2 regions of the Photobacterium sp. CCB-ST2H9 genome follow, and region 1 is predicted to be linked to the other one. Evidence: riboswitches for the same ligand, from Rfam matches in the RefSeq annotation. Region 1 holds a riboswitch; the other holds the start of a gene.
What was found. A riboswitch is a leader RNA that binds a small molecule or an ion and turns the genes downstream of it on or off. The one in region 1 is predicted to bind lysine.

Region 1 (4,099 bases):
AAAGCCAAAGGTGATGATTATAATGCCATCATGATTCAGGCGGTGGCCGATCGTCTTGCCGAAGCGTTTGCCGAATGTATGCACGAGCAGGTGCGCAAGGAAATCTGGGGTTATGCGCCGGATGAAAATCTGGAAAATGAAGATCTGATCCGTGAGAAATATCAGGGGATCCGTCCGGCACCGGGCTATCCGGCCTGTCCGGAGCACACTGAAAAAGGTGAAATCTGGAAATTGCTGGATGCGGAAGCCAACACCGGGATGCAACTGACAGAAAGCTTCGCGATGTGGCCGGGCGCGGCAGTGTCGGGCTGGTATTTCTCGCATCCGGAGTCCCGCTATTTTGCGGTTGCACAGATTCAGCGGGATCAGATGCTGAGCTATGCTGAGCGCAAAGGCTGGGATGAAGTTGAAGCCGAGAAATGGCTCGGTCCAAATCTCTGAGGCACCTCAGGTATCGGCCATCTGAATCCGGTGGCCGTATCAAAGGTTCCGAAAGATATTAACAAAGGCGCTCACAGAGCGCCTTTTTTGATCGGTCAGGTTCGGATTACTCGAAAATCTTACTGTGCAGATTCTGGGCAATCGGAAGTGCGTGTTCGGTTTTCACCAGGAAGCACAGGTTGTGCGGGCTGGCACCGTAACAAATCATCCGCAGCTTGTATTCATCCAGCGTGTTGAAGACAGTGCTGACGGAACCTGCGGTCTGGCTCATGCGGTTTCCGATCAGAGAGATCAGACACAGATCCTGTTCGATCTCAACTCGGCACAGCTCGCTGAGGGCCGCATGTGCTCCCGGAGGAAGCGTTGGCGCGCCGCCGCCAGTGTCCGTCTGATCCATGGTCAGAGAAACGCTGACTTCAGAAGTCGAAATCAGATCGACTGAAACTTTGTGTTCAGCCAGAATACGGAACACTTCCGCCAGGAAGCCGTAAGCATGAAACATGTTCAGACTGGTCAGGGTGATCAGAGTTTGATTGTTGCGCAGGGCCAGCGCACGGAACAGGGGGGCATCACTGACCGATTTACGGATCCAGGTCCCGCCTTGCTCTGGTGCTTTGGAAGAGCCCACAAACACAGGGATCTGACGGCGAACCGCCGGGATCAGTGTAGACGGGTGAAGAATTTTGGCACCAAAGTTTGCCATCTCAGAAGCTTCGCTGAAGCTGATTTCCTTGATAGGCGTCGCTTTCGGGGCAATACGCGGATCGGTGGTATACATCCCAGGGACGTCAGTCCAGATTTCCAGCGTACCGGCATCGATCGCTTCAGCCATCAGCGCGGCGCTGTAGTCGCTGCCGCCGCGGCCCAGCGTTGTGGTACGGCCCAGTTCATCACTGCCGATGAAGCCTTGAGAAACCACAATGTTATCCTGCAGCAATGGCAACAGCTTTTCTTCTGTCAGCTGACGGATCATCTCAGGTTCCGGGCTGGCTTTTCCGAAGCGGCTGTCGGTACGCATGACGTCACGGATATCATAGCGGACGGCATCGGCACCCATTTCGCACATAATTTGGGTAAACAGGTAAGTTGACAGCAGTTCGCCGTTCGCGACCAGTTGATCGGTCAGTTCAGCAGATTTCTGGACTGCGGTCTGAGTTGCAATCTCTGCAACCTGATCCAGCAGCGCCTCAATCTTTCCGGCAACGGCTTCTGGTTGCTGCAGGTCCGCCAGTACACTGTGATGGATGGCACGCAGGCGCTCCATCAGGCTGGTACGGTGCTCAGCATCAGCGACGCCGTTGGCCAGTTCGACCAGAATATTGGTCACACCGGAGCACGCACTGATTAAAACCAGCTTGGTATTCGGATTATTCATCACGATCTTGGCACTGCGGCTCATTGCTACGTAATCGGCCACACTTGTGCCGCCAAATTTTGCGACAGTAATTTCAGCGTTCTGCGCTGAAGAAAAATGTACAGGGCTCAAAATGATCTCCCACTAAACAAAGCGTAAAGTCATGGGGCAAAATTTGGGGAATCTTTCCGACTTGATGTCAGAAGAGCCGTTCGGCGAGACATGAAAAGACTGCTGCGACCAGAAGCTCTCCACCTGTGCTTGATGCTGCAGGTGACAGCCAGAAGGATTCAACCTTCAAAGCCGATACGGCAAGCCCCCTGTCTCACCGTATCTCGGCGTTGCTCCCCCTCTCTATGGTGCTTTGGGGTGGGGCCCCGCCGCATAGATACCTGGATAACGCGCCTCTTCCGTTTTCACCTGAAAAATGAGCTCTTTCAGGGTGAACAAAAATTGCCCTTATTGAATAGGAGCAGGGGGGCTTTGTCAATGCCTGAATGCATTTTTCTGTGCCGTTATTGTTACTGATCCTGCAGAAATTTGTCCCTGTCGTTTCTGCGGCGTCCGGTTCTGTTATGCTCGGTTGCGATACTGAACCGATATGACCGTTGCAAATCATATTTAAGGTGCTGATTGATAGGGATTTCAGCAACCATGCCAATGGAGGCCCCATGACAATTCAGAGTTTTTATCCGCCGCAGCGTACCCTGATGGGACCCGGCCCCTCAGATATTTATCCTCAGGTGCTGCAGGCGCTCAGTCGCCCGACTTTGGGCCATCTTGACCCATTATTCATCGGAATGATGGATGAACTGAAAGTCTTGCTTCAGTATGCATTTCAGACCACGAACCCGTTTACTATTGCCGTCTCTGCGCCGGGCAGTGCCGGGATGGAAGCGTGTTTTGTTAATCTGGTCGAGCCGGGCGATAAGGTGATTGTCTGCCGCAACGGGGTCTTTGGCGATCGGATGCGGGAAAATGTTGTTCGCTGCGGTGGTGAAGCCGTGCTGGTGGATAACGAATGGGGCGAGCCGGTTGATCCGTTGGCTGTTGAAGCGGTACTGAAAGCCCATCCGGATGCCAAGATCCTGGCCTTTGTTCATGCGGAAACCTCCACTGGAGCGCTCAGTGATGCCGAAACGTTGTCGAAACTGGCACGTGAACATGGCTGCCTGACGATTGTGGATGCGGTGACGTCACTGGGTGGTGTGCCGCTCAAAGTGGATGAATGGCAGCTCGATGCGGTGTACTCCGGCAGTCAGAAATGTCTGTCCTGTGTGCCGGGGCTGTCTCCGCTGACTTTTTCTCCCCGTGCGGTTGAGGCCATTCAGCAGCGTAAGACACCGGTACAGAGCTGGTTCCTGGACCAGAGCCTGGTTCTGGCATACTGGAGCGGCGAAGGCAAGCGGAGTTACCATCATACAGCGCCGGTGAACAGCCTGTACGCATTGCATGAAGCGCTGGTCCGTCTGCAAAATGAAGGGCTGGAAAATGCCTGGCAGCGTCACGCTGAGATGCATCAGTCGCTGCGTGAAGGCCTGGAAGCCATGGGAATTCGTTTTGTTGTTGAGGAAAAGAGCCGTTTGCCGCAACTCAACGCGGTCTACATTCCTGATGGTGTGGATGATGCTAAAGTGCGTCAGACCCTGCTGGAAAAATATAATCTGGAAATTGGCGCGGGTCTGGGGGCGCTGGCCGGAAAGGCTTGGCGTATCGGACTGATGGGGTATGCTGCCCGCAATGAAAATGTGGCGCTGTGTCTGAAAGCGTTGGAAGATGTATTGAAATAACCGGTAACGGATGGACAAACGGCTGCCGTGGCAGCCGTTTTTGTCTGGTTTAACCTTGTGTATTCCCAAGGCTGGCCTGATCGTTTTCTGTTTCCAGAGCAGGCTGAGCAAATACCGGCAATGCCTGCTCTGTGAAATCCAGCCCCGGGAACAGGTACCGGGCCTCTTCCCGTACATGTTCAGCCTGGCGGTGATTGTCCAGTGCCTGATGGGCGCGGATCAGATACTGATACAGAATCGGGCGCGGTAACTCCCGGGCCATGTGATCAGCCCAGGTGATAAATCCCTGTATCAGCTCAGGGTTGTTCTGGTGAATCCCTACTTTCAGCTGGGTCTGATAAAAATCCCATTCGAACCGGTGTCGCCAGGCCCAGGTATTGTTCACTTTCTCAAGGGCAGTCAGATCGGGCGGTGAAGTGGCTTCAAAGCGGGTCAGCATCGCCCCGGAGTAGAGTGTCGTGAGCATAAATGCGCTGATACAGGCGGGCAGCAGGATCCCCCCGACTTTGAATGG
Region 2 (4,099 bases), 1.6 Mb from region 1:
ATTGAAGCTTTAACTACCCTGGCATATGAAGGCCGGCGGGAAGCTTTTTTCCGTGAGCAGATTATGGCTGCACTGAGCATTCTTCAGGACGGACATATTACTGTGAGTGAAATGAAAGGTTCCTGGGCAGGGGCGATGGGACAACCACAGTTTATGCCGACTTCTTATCTGACTTTTGCCGTGGATGGAAATGGAGACGGTAAGGCAGATATCTGGAAAACGGAAGCGGATGTCTTCGCTTCGGCTGCAAATTATCTCAGTAAATCTGGCTGGGATGATAAATATACCTGGGGACGTCAGGTGAAGGTTCCTGATGGCCTGAGCGATGATCTGAAAGGGGTGGAACCTCAGAAGCGGAAAACGTTGTCTGAATGGCAGGCATTGGGTGTGCGTCGTTTAAATGGCTCAGCATTGCCTAAAGTTGATGTAGATGCCTGGTTAGTTCAACCGGATGATAATCATGGTCGTGCTTATTTGATTTATGGCAATTATCAGACATTACTGAAATGGAATCGCTCGCATTACTTTGCGCTGGCTGTGAGTACACTAGCAGACAGTATTCACTAATGGCATAGCCATTATTTAAGTGATTGCTCTAAATTGATGTTGGAAAAAGAAAAAGCCCGGCTAAAGTTGCCGGGCTTTTTGATCAAATCGAATCAGATTAGATCTTAAAGTCGTCCAGAGATTTACCTTCATCCAGCGCCTTTTTCAGTGCTGAAGGAGTACGGCCTTGGCCAGTCCAGGTTTTCTCTTCGCCGTTTTCATCGATGAATTTGTATTTTGGCGGACGAGCAGCACGCTTGGTTTTAGTTTTACCCAAGCTTGCCATCAGTTCTTCTGGGTCAATACCGTCAGCCAGCAGCATTTCACGGTATTGGTTCAGTTTGTCTTCGCGCTCTTTTTCTTTCGCGATTTCTTCTGCATCAGACTCTTCACGTTCGGTGACAACGGTCTGAAGTTTCTCCAGAGCTTCTTTCAGTTGCTCCAGTGAATATTCACGAGCAAGTGCACGAAGACTACGAAGGTTTAATAGCGCTTTCATTGCATCAGACATTTTAAATTTCCTATTGTCGTTATACTAATAATTAGTGAGAAAGTTTATATCAGCAATAGTAATACTTTTTAAACCTGTCTGCCAAATAAAATCTCAGTTTTACTGAGTTAATTCGATGGTTTTTTATCCGTGTCATAATGATTAATCGTCATCTGATGCGAAGAAATCAAATTTTTGCTTGTTAATAAATTGAGATAGTTCTAATTTTCTTAATGCGTTTGAATGTGAGTAATTTCATATTCAACATCGTAATCCTCGCTGTAAATGTAAGTAAATACAGTAAATTAGTAAGCGCTTATTCATCAGTATGAGTTAATCTTGTACTTTATAGGTTGCAAATCAGATAACAAAAAGTAGAATACGCGGTTCCTTGACTAAGGGTAGAGGTGCATTGTCTATTAGTAACTGGCGGGAGGTGACCCCGAAGAACGTCAGTGAAAGGAGCCAGTGCCGAAGTAAGGTTGAACTGTCAAAGCACCTTGCTGGGGTTGTCGCCAAATAGGGACAACACTGCCATAGTAATTTACATTTAACTATGGAGCGCTACTGTGGGGTCCGGAGAGGTGAAACCCGCCTTCCTATTTTGCTTCCCATCACGGTAAAGCCGTGTTCAGCAGTAGATCTCCAACCAAGATCGGTTGTAGTAGAGATCATGAACCTTGTAGATTTTTCCCAATCTTCCATTTCAGTCTTACCGCCCCTTGTGGCATTGAGTCTGGCAATTCTGACCCGGCGCGTTCTGTTGTCTTTAGGCATTGGTATCCTGATGGGTGCGCTATTACTGACAGACTTTAGTGCCGCGAATACCTTGTCTTATGTTGGCGGTAAAGTAAAAGGCCTCTTTATTGAAGATGGCGGTATCAATACCTGGAATATGAGTATTGTTGCTTTTCTGCTTTTATTAGGAATGACCACTGCGCTGCTGACATTGTCTGGTGGTACGCGTGCATTTGCACATTGGGCTCAAACAAAAATCAAAAGTAAACGCGGTGCAAAACTTTTAGCCGCTTTTCTTGGCGTGTTTATTTTTGTCGATGATTATTTTAACAGTCTTGCTGTCGGGTCAATTTCCAGACCGGTAACGGATCGTTTTTATGTTTCCCGTTCTAAGCTGGCTTATATTCTGGACTCGACTGCCGCACCTATGTGCGTACTGATGCCAGCCTCAAGTTGGGGGGCATATATCATTACAGTTGTTGGTGGTATTTTGGTTTCACATGGTGTTACAGAATATTCTGCACTGAGTGCGTTTATTCAACTGGCGCCTATGAACTTTTACGCAGTATTTGCACTGTTAATGGTATTCGTTGTGGCCTGGTTCCAATTGGATGTTGGCCTGATGAAAAAACATGAAGTGCAAGCCAGTCATGCGCTTGGGTTTGATCATGATGAAATTCATGCCGAAGCCAAAGATCTGAATGATGAATTAGAAATTGAAGAAAGTGAAAATGGGAAAGTAAGTGATCTCATTGTTCCTATTCTTGTGCTGGTTGCAGCAACCTTATTCTTCATGATTTTTACCGGTAACCAGAGTTTACAGGCAGACGGAAAACCTTTCTCTGTTCTGGGTGCGTTTGAATCAACAGATGTTGGTGCATCACTTTGTTACGGTGGTTTGCTGGGATTACTTTCTGCCTTGATTGCTGTCGGGCGTCAGGCAATTCCGGTTAAGCAAATTGTTCATGCTTTATGGATTGGCGCGAAATCAATGTTCGGCGCAATTCTGATTCTGTTCTTTGCCTGGACGATTGGCAGTGTGATCAGTGATATGGCCACGGGTAAATTCCTGTCGACGATGGTTCAGGGAAATATTGCTCCGGTGTGGTTGCCGGTTATTCTGTTTTTACTGTCAGGTCTGATGGCGTTTTCTACCGGAACGTCTTGGGGCACTTTCGGAATTATGCTGCCAATCGCGGGTGATCTGGCCGCTGCGACAGAAATCAGTCTGATTCTGCCAATGCTGAGTGCGGTGCTGGCGGGTTCTGTTTTCGGTGACCACTGCTCGCCAATTTCTGACACCACGATTTTGTCGTCAACAGGTGCACGTTGTAATCACATGGATCATGTGTCGACGCAATTGCCTTATGCTTTGTCCGTCGCTCTGGTGACAGCCGTGGGCTTTACCGTCTTAGGTCTGACAGACTCACTGGGGGTGTCCTTCATGGCTGCGACCGTCAGCTTCCTGCTGGTTTGTGTATGCCTTGGCTGGATTGCCAAGCGTCCTTTAAAAGGCACTCAGGAGCTGGCCAGGTAAGCTGATCTGCCTGTATGCGCTTCAAGCCGGTCAAGTGCTGCACTTGACCGGTTTTTTTTGTGTCCGGTCAGCCTGAGTCGACTGTCATGCTTGATTCATGAACGTATTGACGGGGAAAGACATGAATGGCACCGATTTGCTTCCAATTGAGAATCTTCTTCGGTAGCATCAGCCGTTATTCAGAGTTGAGCGGAAAGCCTGATGGCGCAAATGTATTTTTATTACTCGGCCATGAATGCCGGGAAATCGACGACATTATTGCAGTCGTCATTTAACTACCGTGAGCGGGGGATGTCGCCTGTCATCTTTACAGCGGCAATTGATGACCGGTTTGGGAAGGGGAAAGTCAGTTCCCGTATCGGTTTGTCGGAAGATGCAGAATTGTACGGTCCGGAAGATAATCTGTGGGATAAGCTTTCTCTGATGAATCACGCGTCTCGTGTAGACTGCGTGTTGATCGATGAGTGCCAGTTTCTGACCAAAACTCAGGTTTTACAGCTGACTGAAGTTGTCGATAAGCTTGATATCCCTGTGCTTTGCTATGGGCTGCGCACTGATTTCCGGGGCGAACTGTTTGAAGGCAGTCAGTATCTGCTGGCATGGTCTGACAAACTGGTGGAACTGAAAACTGTCTGCCATTGTGGCCGCAAAGCGAATATGGTGATTCGCCACGATGCCTCAGGCAAAGCCATTGCCGATGGTGATCAGGTTGAAATCGGCGGGAACGATCGCTATGTTTCGGTTTGCCGGAAACACTATAAAGAAGCGATTGAAGAAGCCCGAGAGGC

Region 2: another riboswitch for lysine. It lies ahead of L4174_RS11035 (Na+/H+ antiporter NhaC family protein); the one in region 1 lies ahead of lysC (lysine-sensitive aspartokinase 3).

The regions. Positions count from the first base shown of each region.
Region 1 covers NZ_CP100425.1:355,271-359,369, forward strand. Annotated here, with positions in the region: gene metH (methionine synthase) at 1-441, shown strand, start outside; gene lysC (lysine-sensitive aspartokinase 3) at 548-1,927, opposite strand; lysine riboswitch at 2,032-2,213, opposite strand; gene L4174_RS01645 (alanine--glyoxylate aminotransferase family protein) at 2,467-3,585, shown strand; gene L4174_RS01650 (PglL family O-oligosaccharyltransferase) at 3,635-4,099, opposite strand, start outside.
Region 2 covers NZ_CP100425.1:2,373,458-2,377,556, reverse strand. Annotated here, with positions in the region: gene L4174_RS11045 (lytic transglycosylase domain-containing protein) at 1-567, shown strand, start outside; gene L4174_RS11040 (H-NS family nucleoid-associated regulatory protein) at 665-1,057, opposite strand; lysine riboswitch at 1,431-1,611, shown strand; gene L4174_RS11035 (Na+/H+ antiporter NhaC family protein) at 1,710-3,311, shown strand; gene L4174_RS11030 (thymidine kinase) at 3,513-4,099, shown strand, end outside.